DNA from 2 places in the Sphingobium sp. SJ10-10 genome. Region 1 is predicted to be linked to the other one. Evidence: riboswitches for the same ligand, from Rfam matches in the RefSeq annotation. Region 1 holds a riboswitch; the other holds the start of a gene.
The links. Region 1 has a riboswitch for cobalamin ahead of VVT58_RS16740 (cobalamin biosynthesis protein CobG). Riboswitches for the same ligand answer to the same signal wherever they lie in the genome.

Region 1 (7,651 bases):
GGCGATATCCTGCCCTGCTTCATCGGCCTCAGCCATGATGGCGATGATTTCGTCCAGGGTGAGCGGCGCGCTGTTCACGATTCGCGCACCCGGCGGGCAGTGATCGAGCAAGGCGGCGGGCACGAGCGAACCGGCATAGAGGCAGACGGGGCAGCTTGCGATCAGGTCGCGCCCGCGCAGGGTGATGAGGTCGGGCGCGCCGGGACCTGCGCCAATGAAATGGACGGTCATGGGCGGCGGCTTTCGGCTAGGGCGCAACTCGCAAGGCGATCGGGTGAGAAGGCGCGGGGAGCGAGCAGGCGCGCATGGGGGGCGAGGGCGGCGAGGGCGGCAGCTTCGGCCACGCTGCCGGTGCCATAGGCTGCGATGCTGGCGGGAGATCGGGTGATCGTTGGTTGATTGGCCAGACGGTCCGCTGTGATGGCGATGAGGGGGAGGGACAGCTTGTGCGCCAATGGGGCGAGCTGGTCGGCTTTGCGATCCAGCGTGGCGAGCGCATCCACGGTAATCTTTGCGCCCGTCGCCTCTTCCAGCGCAGATTCCAGCGAGGCAATGGACGCGCTCGTCCGGAAGCCGAAGCCGGCGACGATCATAGCGTGACGCTCCACTGCACCAGCGGATAGGCGGAACGCCAGCCGCGACGGGTGCCGAGGGGCGCTGCCTGCGATAGTTCGATGCGGAGCAGCTCGCCGCCCTTGGCGGCATGCCATTGGGCAAGCAGCGTTTCGGATTCCAGTGTAACGGCGTTGGCGACGAGGCGCGTGGGTCCGCCGGGCAGGGCGAACAGCGTTTCAAGCAGAGCTTGGCTGAGACCCCCACCGATGAAGACGGCGTCGGGGCGGGACCGGCCGCCCAGAATGTCCGGGGCTCTGCCTTCGATGACGGCCAGGCGGTCCACCCCCAACGCGAAGGCGTTGGCGCGTGTACGGGCGGCGCGTTCGGGATCGGCTTCGAAAGCGACCGCATCCGTCGAGGGATGGGCGAGAAGCCATTCTATGGCGATCGAGCCGGACCCTGCCCCTATGTCCCAAAGCGTTTCACTGGGGCGGGGCGCCAGCGCGGACAGGGTCAGGGCGCGGGCGGGGCGCTTGGTGATCTGGCCGTCATGGTCGAACCAGTCGTCGGGGATACCGCTGGAGCGGGGAAGTGTCCGGCCTTCGCCCGTCATCGACAGGCCGACCGCGACGGGATGGGCGATGTCGGCAAAGTCCAGCGTTTCCGCCGTGCTTTGGCGGATGCGCTCGCGCGGGCCGTCCAGCGCTTCCAGCACATGGATGGTCGAGGTGCCGAATCCTTGCTCTTTCAGCCAGGCAGCCAGTTCGCCCACCGCCGGGCCGTCGCGCAGCAGCAGGATGGCGCGGCGGCCCGGCACGAGGCTTGGGCGCAGCCGTGTCAGCGGCGCGGCATGGAGACCGTGGCATTCCATATCCTGAAGCGGCCAGCCTAGTCGGGCGGCGGCGAGAGCAAAGGTGGACGGTGCGGGGTGCGCCGTCCATTCCTGCCGCTCCAGATGTCGCGTGACGCTGGCGCCCGCGCCGAACCAGAAGGGATCGCCCGAGGCCAGCATGACGGTGGGTTTGCCACGCCGGGCCAGCAACGCCCGAACGCCCTCTTCGAACGGGACTGGCCAGATCAGGGTTTCCGCCTTAAAGGCAGGCAGCAGCGCGAGATGGCGCGGCGCTCCCATGATGAGCGCGGCGTCCTCCAGCGCGTCGCGGGCGGCGGACGACAGGCCATCCAGGCCGTCTTCTCCGATCCCGACGATCGTCAGCCAGGGACCGTCAGGCCAGTGACCTTCAGGAGCTTCGGGCATTTCCAATATCCTCATATTGGGCGGGACGACCGAGGCCAGCGCGCTTGCTGCGGCACTGGCCGAGCGACACGCGCCCGCTGTGTTGAGCTATGCCGGGCGGACGGACAGGCCACGAGCGCAGCCCGTCCCGGTGCGCGTCGGCGGTTTCGGCGGCGTCGCGGGGCTGGTTCGCCATCTGCGGGACGAGCGCGTCACCCATCTGGTCGATGCGACCCATCCCTTCGCCGCGACGATGAGCGAGCATGCCGTGGCGGCTGCGCGAGAGGCCGGAGTGGAGCATATCATGCTGACCAGGCCGTCCTGGGTCGCGGCGGAGGGGGATCGCTGGACGCATGTGCCGGACATTGCCGGAGCCGTGGCGACGCTGAACGGGTCCGCCCGGAATGTGATGCTGGCGTTGGGACGAATGCATGTCGACGCTTTCGCCGTACAGCCGCAGCATCATTATCTGTTGCGCTTCGTCGACATGCCGGTCGTTGCGCCGGGACTGCCGCGCCATAGTCTGGTGGTCGACCGGGGCCCTTTCACCAGTGATGGAGACATAAGGTTGATGCGCGATCATGGCATCGACATCATCATCTCGAAAAATGCGGGGGGCAGCGGCGCGCAAGCGAAGCTGATCGCGGCTCGGTCGCTGGGACTGCCGGTCGTGATGATCGACCGCCCCCCCTGTCCCGCCGCGCAGGTGACGCATGAGGTCTCCGGGGTGCTGGAATGGCTGGGTCATGCGGCAGAGCGGGGAGTGTAGAGGATGGGCTGGCCGGGCCGCTCGATCAGGCGGGTGCGGCTGGACCCGACGATGACGATGGTGCGCATGTCGGCCATGTCCGGAGTGGCCCCGCTCAAGGGGACGATATGCAGGCTCTCTTCCGGTGTCGAGACGGCGCGGGCGAACAGGATGAGGCGATCCTCGCAGCATTCCTCGCGCAAGACATCCAATGCGCGTCCGAAGCCTTCAGGGCGAGACCTGGAGCGCGGATTGTAGAAGGCCATGGCGAAATCGGCCTGTACAGCGAGGCGCAGGCGGCGCTCGATCAGCGGCCAGGGCTTGAGATTGTCGGACAGGTTGATGGCGCAGAAATCATGGCCGAGCGGCGCACCCGCCTTCGCGGCGGCGGCGAGCATGGCGGTGATGCCGGGGAGGACGCGGATGTCGAGCATGCGCCATTCCTTCGGACCCGCTTCGAGCGCCTCGAACAGGGCGGAGGCCATGGCGAAGACGCCGGGATCGCCGGAGGACACGACCGCCACCCGCTTCCCTTGCGCGGCGAGGGTCAATGCGTGGGTGGCGCGATCCAGTTCGACGCGGTTGTCCGTGGCATGGAGCGTCAGGCCGGGACGTTCCGCAATGCGGGCGACATAGGGGATATAGCCGATGACGTCGCTCGCCTCCGCCAGCGCATCCGATACCTCCGGCGTGATGAGCGCGTCCGCTCCTGGGCCGAGGCCTGCTATGGCGATCCAGCCCGTCATGGACGGCGGCCCTGCCCGTGGATCAGCAGGATCGAGAAATAGGCGGTGACATCGATTGCCTCCGCCAAAGGCGTGATCCGCTGATCGGCCATGGTCGCATATTCCACCAGCCAGGCGCAGTCCTGCTTGCCGGCCGCTTCGACAGCGCGGCGGAGCTTGGGGAGGTTGCGGCCGATCTTCATGACGACCAGCGCGTTTGTGTCACGGATACGGCGGGCCAGTTCCTCTTCAGGCAAGGTAGCCATCAGCACCGTCGTCACATCGTCGCCCCAACTGATCGGCGTGCCACTGGCGGTCCAGGCGCCGGACATGCCGGTGATGCCGGGGACGATCTTTACGGGCGCCGAGAGACGGCTGTGCAGGTGCATGAAGCTGCCGTAGAAAAAGGGATCGCCTTCGCAGAGGACCACCACATCCTCGCCAGTGGCGGAAAGCCGGTCCAGATGGGCGGTGCAATCGGCGTAGAAGCCGGACAGGACTTCATTATAGCGCGGGTCGGACAGCGGGATTTCCGTCGTCACCGGATATTCCATCGGATATTCGATGGCGTCAGGACGCAACATGCCCTCCACGATCCGGCGGGCATGGCCGGATTTTCCCCTTTTGCGGAAATAGGAGACATGGCTGGCTTCGCGGATCAGGCGGTCGGCGCGGACGCTCATCAGGTCCTGCGCGCCGGGGCCCAGGCCTACGCCATGGATGATGCCGTTGGTCATTCTGCCGGACTCGCTATCGCATTGATCGCCGCGACCGTGATGGCGCTGCCGCCCAGACGGCCCTCCACGATGCAGCAGGGGACGGGCTGACTCTGCCAGAGCGCTTCCTTGGACTCCGCCGCGCCGACGAAGCCGACCGGGCAACCGATGATCGCGGCGGGGCGGGGACAGGCGGGGTCTTCCAGCATATTGAGCAGATGGAAAAGCGCTGTGGGGGCATTGCCGATCGCGACCAGCGCCCCCTCCAGATGCGGGCGCCAGAGTTCGAGCGCGGCCGCCGAGCGGGTGTTCGACATTTGCGCCGCCAGCGTTGGAACTTGTGGATCGTTCAGCGTGCAAAGGATCGGGTTTTGGGCAGGCAAGCGTCTTGTGGTGACGCCTTCGGACACCATGCGCGCATCGCATAGGATCGCCGCCCCTGCCTCCAGCGCAGCGATGGCGGTCCGGGCGAAAGTAGGGGAAAAGCGGATGTGGGAAGCCAGGCCGACCAGCCCCGCCGCGTGGATCATGCGGACCGCGATGCGTTCTTCCTCCGTCGAGAAGCGAGCGAGATCGGCCTCGGCACGGATGGTGCGGAAGGATTGCCGGTAGATGGCGGCGCCATCGGTTTCGTAGATATGGGGCATTAGTGGCTTCCGAAGAGGGCGAGAATCTGGTCGGGGGCAAGGCTGGCCTGGTCGGGCGGCGATCCGGCGCGGGCCTTGCGGGAAAGGTCGAAGCGGCCCCGATTGCCGGTGAGGACGATGTCGGCAGGCCTTGGACGCGCGCAGCCCTTGGCGCAGCCGGAAACATGCAGCGAGCCGTCGACAAGGGGTGCAAGCCGGGTGGCGAGGCCGCGGGTCGCTACGCTGGCCTGCGGGCAGGCCGGTGCGCCGGGACATGCGTCGATGCGGAGCAACGGGTCGGTGAAGGCGTGATCGGGGCTGGTCGTGCCGCCTTCGAGAATCAGGCCGCGCCATGGGGTAAGGCGCAGCGCGACAACGCCTTGCTGTCCGGCCAGAGCGGTGAGGCTGTCAGCGTCGAGCCGACCGAAGGGGATGCCGTGAAAGGGACCGGGAGCCTGGGTGAGAAGCTGCGGAATCGGGCGTGCCGCAGCGGGAGCGACCTTGGGATGTACTAGCAGCGGTGCTTTGTGCCGCGCCATACGGCCGGAGGTGGCTCCGTCCGTTGCCAGGAACCAGCGGGTGAGCGCGATCAGATCCTGAACGGCCGTTTCCGCAGAGGTGGGCGTGCCGAAGGCGTGTCCTTCGGCGCGGAGCAGCAGGGCGCCAGGGGAACTGCGTTCGAAGCGGAAATCGGCGGGGACGCGGGTGAGGCAGGGAGCAGGGCCGGTGTCGATGGCAATGCCGATCTTGGGAGGAAGATCGGGCAGGTCGTCGAGACGGGCAAGCAGATTTTGGGCGATGTTTTGCGTGTCGTCTCCGGCGGACCAATCGGGAGCGAGCAGGAAATTGCGGCGCGCTTCGCGGGTCGGATCAGGATCGGTGAGGCCGAGCGCGACAAGCTGCCCGAGCAGCGCGGGATGGCTTTGCTCCGTCACGCCCCGGACCTGAAGCGCGGCGCGGTTGGTGAGGTCGATCTGGCCGTTGCCGTGGCGGCGGGCGGCATCGCTGAGGCCGATAGCCTGGGCCACCGTCATGCGGCCGAGCGGAGGGCGGACGCGCACCAGCAGGCCGTCGCCCGCCATCATCGGGCGCCAGGCCGTGGGACACCAGCCGCGAATGGCGGCGGATGATGCGCTCTGCGCGTCTGGCACCGGATTTCACCTCCCACGTCGCAACGACGACTGGAGGATGCTTCCCCAGCCGCTTATCCGTCGCTCGTGCGGAGAACCGAGCCGCGACCATCCCCTGGGTCATGGCTAGAGCGACCTTTGCGTTCGGCAGGTCTCCTGGCTTGCGGGTCATAGCCTTGGCAGGGGGCCTTCCCGGATTGCTCCAGTGGCTGGCCGTCCCCGGTTGATGGGGGTTGGCCGATCCTTGCCTTGCTCGCCGCTCACAGTTGCAGGGACAGCCACGGATTAGGGAGTTTCCTCCCGCACCGCGTTCCCATTTAAGCCCCTTGCGGGGCACCGACGCGATCGATGGAGCGAACGGATGCCCGCTCCGGAGGCGGTTCATACGCGCAGAGTGGGGGAAAGGGAAGTGGGGAGAATTTGCTCCCCTGCGCAGGCAGTAGGGGAGTCAGCGAGTCACGATCGCGGAATGCCAATCGGTGCGATGCTCCCAGCCGCGCCGTTCCAGTTCCGGCGTCGCTTCCTCGCTCACCGGATAGCCGAGGCACAGCAGGCCGAGGCAGCGCCAATTTTCCGGAACCTCCAGCATCGCATCGACCGTGGGACGATCCAGAATCGATATCCATCCCATGCCGATGCCGCGCGTGCGGGCGGCCAGCCAGATAGTGTGAATCGCCATCACGCAGCTATAGCGGCGTGCTTCCGGCATGGTGATAGCGCCCAGCTTATGGCCGGTTTCAGTGCCTTCGTCGCAATAGACGGCGAACAGCACCGGCGCCTCCCGCAGGCCGTGCAGTTTCAGGCTACGGTACAGCCTGTCTTCATCGCCTTCATAAATCTTGCCCGCCTTGATGATCTGGGCATCGATATGGACGGCGAGATCTTCGCGCAAGGCGGGCGTGGCGATCCGGACGAAGCGCCAGGGTTGCGACAGCCCCACCGAGGGCGCGCTGTGGGCGAGGGCGAGGAGGCGTTCGACCTCATGTTCATCCAGCGGATCGGTCAGGAAATGGCGCACATCGCGACGCAGGTGCACCAATTCCTCGAAAGCGGCGATGTCGAAGGCAGTATGTGTCAGAATTCGATTCCTGGCTGAGCCTTCACGCCGCTGCGGAAGGGATGTTTGACAAGGGTCATTTCGGTGACGAGATCGGCCGCCTCGATCAGCGCTTCGGGCGCGTTGCGGCCGGTGATGAGGACGTGCTTCATTTCGCTTCTGGCGGTCACGGCTTCCAGCACCTCTTCGACCGGCAGATAGTCGTAGCGCAGGACGATATTGAGCTCATCGGCAAGGACCATATCATAGGCCGGGTCGGCAATCATGCGTCTGACTTCATCCCATGCTTCACGGGCAAGGGCAATGTCCCGCGTACGGTCCTGCGTGTTCCAGGTGAAGCCTTCGCCCATGGACTTGAACTCGACATGGTCGGGAAACGCATCGAACACCGTTTTTTCTCCGGTGGTCATGGCGCCCTTCACGAACTGGACGACGCCCACTTTCCTGCCATGGCCGATGGCGCGGACGACCATGCCCAGAGCTGCCGTCGTCTTGCCCTTGCCCTTGCCGGTATGGACGATGAGAAGACCCTTTTCCTGGGTCTTGGTCGCCATGATCTTGTCATGGGCGGCCTGTTTCTTCTTCATCTTTTCGGCATGTTGTTCGGGGGTGCGTTCGATCATTTCTAGGCGTCCTTGAGTTGGGTTAGGAGCATGGCGGCGCTGTTCGACCTGGGTTTCCAAAGCGCGCGATCGAGCGCTTCGGACAAGCGGGCGGCGGTTTCGCGCAGGGCTGCCGGATTGGCCTCCGCCATGAAGGCGCGAACCGTCTCGTCCTCAATGAAGGCGGCGTGGACGGCGTCGAAATGATGATCCTTCACCGCATGGGTGGTGGCGGCGAAGGCGAAGAGATAATCG
Region 2 (7,651 bases), on a different replicon from region 1:
CCGTCGGCCACTAGCGAACCGCGATCCATCAGCACCAGCCGATCACAATAGCGCGCCGCCATGCCAAGATCGTGCAGCACGGTGACGACCAGCGATCCCGCACGCGCTTCGGCCTTGAGCAAATCCATGACATCGATCTGATGCCCCGGATCGAGCGCCGCCAGCGGCTCATCCGCAATCAACGCAGGCGCGCCCACCGCTAGTGCGCGGGCGAGCAACACGCGGGCACGCTCGCCGCCTGACAGTTCGGTCGCCACCCTCCCTTTGAGATGCAGCACATCGGCGCGGGCAAGCGCTGCGTCGATCTGCGCCTCATCCTCTGTCGAGAGGCGCGAGAGCGGCCCCAGATGCGGCATCCGGCCCAGCGCCACCAGCCGCTCGACCGCCAGCGGCCAATGCAGGGTCTGGCCCTGGGGCAGATAGGCGATGCGTCGGGCGATTTCCCGCCGGGTCAGGCGCGCACTGTCGGCGCCGTCGATCAGGACGATGCCACTTTCCCGCTTCACCAGGCCCAGCATCGCGCGGATCAGGGTCGATTTGCCCGCGCCATTGGGACCGATGATGCCGACAAGCTGTCCCGGCTCCAGATGAAGGTCGATGCCGATCACTGCCGGATGACGGCCAAGGCGGACGGAAAGCCCCTGCGTGCGGATCGTCACCATAGCCGCCGCTCCCGCATCAGGTGGATCAGGAAAACGGGCACGCCCAGCAGCGCCGTCAGTACGCCCAGCTTGAGTTCGCTGCTGGTCGGGATCAGCCGCACGCCGATATCCGCCAGCGTCAGCAGCACCGCGCCGCCCAGCATGGAAGGCAGCAGGATCGCGGAGGGCGAACGATCCGTCATCGGCCGCACCAGATGCGGCACGATCAGGCCGACGAAGCCGATCGCGCCCGACACTGCCACCGCGCCACCCACGCCTATGGCGACGCCCAGCATCAGCCGCAGGCGCGCCCGGCGGAGATCGATTCCAAGCGCCTGCGCGCCATCCTCGCCCAGGGTCAGCGCGTCGAGCGTCCGGCCATCCGCGATCAGCAGCGCCGCCCCGACCGCCACGCAGGGCAGCGCGATCCAGACATGACCGTAGGCACGGTTTTCCAGACTCCCCATCAACCAGCTCATGATCTCCATCGCCGCGAAGGGATTGGGCGAGAGGTTCAGCGACAGGCTGATCCCCGCCCCCGCCAGCGTGGCGATGGCTATCCCGGCGAGGATCAGGGTGAGCGGGCTTTCCGCCGGTCCGGCAAGCAGGAACAGCGCGCCGATGCCGATGAGGCTGGTCGCGATGGCCAAGGCCGGAAGCGCCAACGGGTGCGCCTGCGCCAAGCCGAAATAGAGCGCGCCCACGGCACCGAGGGCCGCAGCATTGGACGCGCCCAGCACGGAGGGTTCGGCCAAGGGGTTGCGCAAATAACCCTGAAGCGCCGCGCCCGACAGGCCGAGCATGGCGCCAACGATCAGGCCGAGCAGCATGCGCGGCAGGCGCAGGTCGATGAGGATGGCACGAGCGACATCATCGCCGCCGCCCATCAGGACCGCGAAGATGCGCGCCGGAGAGAGCGGCACGGCGCCAAGCGTGACAGAGCCGAGGGCGGCAAGCAGAGCCAGCGCGATCAGCGCGGGGATCAGCAGGGGGTGGCGGCGCACGCTCATGGCTTGCGCGCCTCCCGTTGCTTGCTACAGCGCTCCCTACTCCTGCGAAGGCAGGAGCACGGCTGCTTTTCGAGGCAAGACTTAGAGGCAATTGGATGCGCGGCAGAATAATCGCGACGGCGCTCTGCGCGCTCATGCTGACCGGCGCCGCGCCCGCTCCGCCGAAACGGATCGTGTCGCTCAACACCTGCGCCGACCAATATGTGCTGGCGCTGGCCGATCCGGGGCAAATCGCGGCGCTCAGCCCCTATGGGCATGATCCGGAGCTGTCGGCGGCGGTCGGCAAGGCGCGCCGCTTCAAGACGCTCAAGCGGCCCGCCGAGGAAGTGATGGCGCTCCGGCCCGATCTGCTGGTCGGCTTTCCTTCCGGAAACGGCGTCGTCGGAGCGCCTCCCGGCCAATGGCGGACCTTGGGACTGGCGAGCGCGGACAGCTATCCCATGATCCTGGCGCAAATCCGGCAGGTGGCGGCGGCGGTCGGCCATCCCGAACGGGGCGAAGCGCTGATTGCGCGCATGAACCGCGACCTCATCGCCCTGCCTCGATCCAGGCGCGGCGGGGTTGCCGCCTATTATCAGCGGCGCGGCTATATGACCGGGACGGGCACGCTGGTCGATGACCTCATGAAGCGCGTAGGTCTCGTCAATCTGGCGGGAAAGCTGGGGAAGCCCGCTTTGTCGCAGCTTCCATTGGAAGAGATGCTCGCCGCCCGCCCGGACTGGCTGATCGTCGAAAGCGGCAGCGAGACGATCGTCGATCAGGGGACGGAAATGCTGCACCATCCGATCCTGCGCGCCATCCCGCGCATCCGCGTGCCGCAGGCATGGACGGTGTGCGGCGGCCCCGCTTATGTCGAGGCCGCGCGCTCTATCGTGACGCAGGTCAACGCTGCGCCCTGACACTGAAGGGGCAAGCGTCACGCCCGCCCCTCGCCTGTTCCATCAGAAGCGGACACGCACGCCGCCAAAGGCCGACCGGCCATAGGTGCCATAGCCATAAGCCGTGGCGTATCCTTCATCGAACAGATTGTCGATGCGGCCATAGACTTCCAGATGCTCATTGATCGGGAAGGACGCGCGAACGCCAACCAGCGCAAAGCCGTCGAGCTGGACACGCTGGTGCGTGCTCGAGTCAATATCGACGCTGTCATCCACCATCGTGATCGTTGCGCCGGTCGACAGGCCGAAAGGCCAGACATAGTCCGCCGACACACTGGCCGCATTGGGCGCCCGGCGCAGCAGACGCAGGCCTTCGTCCGGGCTGCCCGGCGAGCGATTGCGCGCATCGACATAGCTGTAGGATGCCGTAACGGTCAGCGCGTCGACCGGCTTCAGCGCGAAGGATGCTTCCACCCCCTTGGCGCGGGTGCGATCGAGATTGTTATAGCCGCCAAATGCTCCAAAGGCGCCGTCAAAGTCGATCTGGTCACGCGTGTCGCGGCGGAAGGCCGTGATGGAGAAGATAGCACGATCCCCGGCCAGCTTCTGGTCGAAGCCGATATCATAGCTCTTGGACCGCTCCGGGCGCAGCCCGCTATTGCCGACAAAGGGATCGTAAAGCTGATAGAGTGAGGGCGCCTTGAAACCCTCGCCATAGCTTGCGCGGATGTTGGTGCGGCCGCCATTGGGCGTGTAGTTCGCGTTGGCGCCAAAGGTCGTCGCGCCGCCGAACTGGCTATGATCGTCGCGGCGCACGCCACCCGTCAGCGTCAGACCCTCCACCGGCTTCACGACGGCGACGGCATAGACGCTGTCGATGTCGATCTTCGCGCGGTCATGCGAACCGAAGCCGACGAAATCATAATCCGGCCGCTCATGCTCATAGCCGAACACCAGCTTCACCTGTTCGACCGGCTGATAAACGCCTTCATATTCGAAACGCAGATTCGTGCCGGAATAGCCATAAGGGCCGAAAATGGAGGTGTAGTCGCGATCGTTGCGGGACCATGTCACCGCCGCGCGATTGGTCAGCTTGCCATCGAACAGCCTGAGGTTCAGGCCAGCATAGCCGACATATTGATCAAGCGTGCTGGTGGCGGTCCGGTCTATCGGGGGGAAGGAAAAGAGGTCCGTGTCGAGATCGGCATGGATGTAATAGCCGCGCAGGTCCAGGCTCAAGGCATCGCTGAAGTCGAGCTTCAGCTTGGCGTTGGCGGCGATATTTTCATAACCGTCCTTTTCCGCGTCGCCAGCCTCGGCGGAGATGCCGTCCGTGCGGAAATAGGCGACGCCAAGGCCGCCCGATGCGATGCCGCTGGTGCCCGAAACATCCGCCTTGGCATTCAGCGTATCGCTATAGCCATAATCGACCGACGCGTTGGCCGCGAATCCTTCGGCGGGCGTGCCGGTCATGATATTGACGACGCCGCCGATCGCCTGGCTGCCGTAGACCACCGAGTTGGAACCGCGCAGCACCTCGATCCGGCGGATGTTGCCGACCAGCAGATTGCCGAAATCATAGGCATCGCCAATGCTGCTGGGATCGTTGACCTTCACCCCGTCGATCAGCACCAGCGTCTGGGTCGTTTCCGCGCCGCGCAGCGAAATGCCGGTGACGCCGCCGACCGCATCGGCCCGGTTGAAGCGGACGCCGGGCGTGGTGGCGAGCAGGTCGGTGACGCTCACGCTCTGGCGGGTGCGGATGGTGTCGGCATCGATGACGGTGACGGCCTGGCCGACTTCGTCGCGGGGCTGCTCGATGCCCAGCGCGGTGACGATGATCTCATCCTCCGCGAGCGCGGGCGTGGCGGCGAGCAGAGCCGCAAGAGAGATGGTGGCTTTCAACATTATATCTGTTTCCCTGAGCGCCGCTGCGACTTCATGGCTCAGGGCATCCGCTCGCGCGGTCGGAACTGGGGGAAGTCGACGCCAATGCCCTCCCCCCGCACCGATGCGGCCCTGCGCCGCTTCGTCGCTCAGACGGAAAACACCGTGCCATGGCCAACCCCTGGGCCAGGGCAAGAGCGACCATGCGCCGGCAGGTCTCCTGGCTCGCGGGTCAATGCAGCGATGCACGCCTTCCCGGACTTGTCGTCCAGTGGCCGGTCGTTCGACCGAAATGCATCGCGCTCACCGCTTACAGTTGCAGGGACAGCCGCGGAATAAGACGGTTTCCCGTCCGCACCGCATTCCCGTTTTCAGCCCTTTCGGGCACCGGCGCGATCTTCTTTGCGTACGGGGTTTGCCCCGCCCGCGCCCCGCGCCATAAGGGAAAGCATCGGCCATGCCAAGAGGCGGCCACGGAAGGAGATTGCATGCCGTTCGCCATTAGCGCCGCCGATGTCGAGGACGCCGCGGGGGTCATCGCGCCGGCGGCGATCCGCACGCCGCTGCTGGAGAATGCGGTGCTGAACGAGCGCTGCGGGCGGCGGGTGCTGGTGAAGTTCGAGGGCACGCAGCACAGCGGTTCGTTCAAATTCCGTGGCGCCTATAACCGGCTGGCGCGATTGGACGCGGCGGAGCGCAAGGCGGGTGTCGTGGCCTGGTCGTCGGGCAATCATGCGCAGGGGGTGGCCTTTGCCGCGCGGCTGCTGGGGATCGCGGCGACGATCGTGATGCCCGCCGACGCGCCCGCCATCAAGACGGCCAATACGCGGGCGCTGGGCGGGGAAATCGTCCCCTATGACCGTTTCACCGAAAACCGGGAGGAGATCGCGACGGCGCTGGTGGCCCAGCGCGGCGCAGTGTTGGTGCCGTCCTTCGACGACCCCTTCATCATGGCGGGGCAAGGGACGATCGGGCTGGAGATAATGGAGCAGGCGGCCGAATTGGGCGCGGAGGTCGGGCAGATCCTCGTCAATTGCGGCGGGGGCGGCATGGTGTCGGGGATCGCGACGGCGGTGAAAGCGCGGCAGCCCGGCGTGGCGATCTATGCGGTCGAGCCGGAAGGGTTCGACGATACGGCGCGGTCGCTCGCCAGCGGAGTCCGGGAAAGCGTCTCGCCCGATGCACGGTCGATCTGCGATGCCTTGCTGTCACCCACACCGGGGGCTTTGACCTTTCCGATAAATCGGGCGTTGCTGTCCGGTGGCCTGGTGGTGAACGACGATCAGGTGCGGGAAGCGATGCGCTTCGCCTTTTCAGCGTTGAAGCTGGTGGTCGAACCGGGCGGCGCGGTCGCCCTGGCGGCGATGCTGGCGGGGCTGGCTCCGGCCGCGAAGGGCGCGAGCGTGGTGGTGATTTCGGGGAGCAATGTCGACCCGGACGCCTATGCCCGGATCATCTCGGGAGGGGCATGATGCGGTTGCTGGGAGCGGTTCTGGCCGGAGGGCGATCCAGCCGGTTCGGGAGCGACAAGGCGCTGGCGATGCTGGATGGGCGAACCCTGCTGGACCATGCGGCGGCGGCGCTAGGGCGCCATGTCGAGGCGGTCGTGATTTGCGGACGACAAGTGGACGGAATGATCGGGCTGCCGGATCGACCGGCGGCGGATATGGGGCCTTTGGGCGGACTGAACGCAGCGCTGCATCATGCGCTGGCGGAAGGCTATGACGCGGTGCTGACGACGGGGTGCGATGTTCCCGCCTATCCGGACGGGCTGGCGGAAGCGTTGATCGGTGAAGGTGCGGCGATCCTCAAAGGCCAGCAATTGGCGGGGTTCTGGCCTGTTTCATTAGCGGCCGAACTGGACACGCATCTGGCCGAGGACAACAACCGATCAATCTATGGCTGGCTGGAACGGATCGGCGCCCGGATCGTCGAGCGGCCGGAGTTTATATTGCCCAATATCAATCGGCCCGAGGATTTGGAGAAGTTGGAAAAGAGTAATCAATAGAATCGACAAAGCAGCGTGTTCCTGCGAGGGCAGGAACCCAGATCAGGTGTTCGAACTGGGCTCCTGCCTCCGCAGGAGCACATCGCTTCAGTTCAAACCGTCAGCGTAGCACTCACCGACATGTCCGCCGAAGCGTAAGTGCCCGCCACCGCCTCACCGATCATCAGCAAGGTCGGATCTTCATCGCTGATCGTCGCCACCAGGAAGGCCAGCGCCGACAGCTTCCCCCGGATCAGCCGTTCATTGGGCAGCGAGACGTTGACCGCCACCATCACCGGCGTTTCGGGATCACGCCCGGCGGCAATCAGCGAGCGGCTGATCTCGCCCGCAGCGGCGCGCCCCATATAGATGCCGAGCGTGCCGCCCGGACGCGCCAGCATTTCCCAGTCCAGCTTCAGCGGCTCGCCCGCCTTGAGATGCGCCGTCACCAGCGTCAACCCCCGCGCCACGCCCCGCAGGGTGAGAGAGGTATGGCCGCTCGCCGCCGCCGCGCTGGCCGTGGTGATGCCGGGGCAGATGCGGAAGGAAATGCCATCCGCCGCCAGATGCTCCATCTCCTCCGCCGAGCGGCCGAAGACCGAGGGGTCGCCGCCCTTGAGGCGCACGACGCGCTTGCCCGCCTTCGCCGCCGCCAGCAGCAGGTCGTTGATGCTCTCCTGCGCTTTCGAATGGCGGCCGGAGCGCTTGCCGACACTCACCCGCTCCACGCCCTCGGGGATCAGGTCCAGCACGCCCGGCCCCACCAGCGCATCGTAAAAGACGATCTCCGCCGCCGCGATCAGCTTTTCGGCCTTGCGGGTCAGCAAGTCCGGGTCGCCGGGACCTGCGCCGACCAGCCAGACCTCACCGGGGGCGATCAGTTCATTCGGCTGCATGGAGCGTCTCCTGCGTGGTTTGAGCAAGGATATTGGCGAGCGCGGGACGGCAAGACCCGCAATTGGTCCCGGCGCCGATCGCCTTGCCGATGGCGGGCACATCGACCAGTTGCTGTTCACGGATCGCCGCCATGATCTGGTAAAGGCCGATGTCGAAACAGACGCAGACGGTCGGCCCCTTGTCGGGCTGGTTGCCCGGCCCGCGCGCGGCAAGGACGGAGGCTCCCACCCCCTCGACTTCAAGCTGGCTGATGAGCCAGTCGCGCGAGGGCAGCAGGCCGGTGCGGGTGACGAACAGCACGCCCGCAAGGCGGCCTTCGCTGATGATGGCGATGCGGCGAGTGCCACGCGT

Region 2: linked by a shared signal. The riboswitch ahead of VVT58_RS09585 (TonB-dependent receptor domain-containing protein) and the one ahead of VVT58_RS16740 (cobalamin biosynthesis protein CobG) in region 1 are both predicted to bind cobalamin.

What each region holds. Positions count from the first base shown of each region.
Region 1 is NZ_CP158133.1:225,137-232,787, reverse strand. Features, by position in the region: gene cobM (precorrin-4 C(11)-methyltransferase) at 1-231, opposite strand, end outside; gene VVT58_RS16770 (cobalamin biosynthesis protein) at 228-593, opposite strand; gene cbiE (precorrin-6y C5,15-methyltransferase (decarboxylating) subunit CbiE) at 590-1,813, opposite strand; gene VVT58_RS16760 (cobalt-precorrin-6A reductase) at 1,812-2,561, shown strand; gene cobJ (precorrin-3B C(17)-methyltransferase) at 2,537-3,286, opposite strand; gene cobI (precorrin-2 C(20)-methyltransferase) at 3,283-4,002, opposite strand; gene VVT58_RS16745 (precorrin-8X methylmutase) at 3,999-4,628, opposite strand; gene VVT58_RS16740 (cobalamin biosynthesis protein CobG) at 4,628-5,692, opposite strand; cobalamin riboswitch at 5,866-6,093, opposite strand; gene bluB (5,6-dimethylbenzimidazole synthase) at 6,186-6,794, opposite strand; gene cobO (cob(I)yrinic acid a,c-diamide adenosyltransferase) at 6,812-7,417, opposite strand; gene cobN (cobaltochelatase subunit CobN) at 7,420-7,651, opposite strand, start outside.
Region 2 is NZ_CP158132.1:1,971,793-1,979,443, forward strand. Features, by position in the region: gene VVT58_RS09570 (ABC transporter ATP-binding protein) at 1-662, opposite strand, end outside; gene VVT58_RS09575 (iron ABC transporter permease) at 656-1,651, opposite strand; gene VVT58_RS09580 (ABC transporter substrate-binding protein) at 1,747-2,550, shown strand; gene VVT58_RS09585 (TonB-dependent receptor domain-containing protein) at 2,593-4,437, opposite strand; cobalamin riboswitch at 4,609-4,823, opposite strand; gene VVT58_RS09590 (threonine/serine dehydratase) at 4,905-5,888, shown strand; gene VVT58_RS09595 (molybdenum cofactor guanylyltransferase) at 5,888-6,424, shown strand; gene cobA (uroporphyrinogen-III C-methyltransferase) at 6,517-7,299, opposite strand; gene VVT58_RS09605 (molybdopterin-dependent oxidoreductase) at 7,286-7,651, opposite strand, start outside.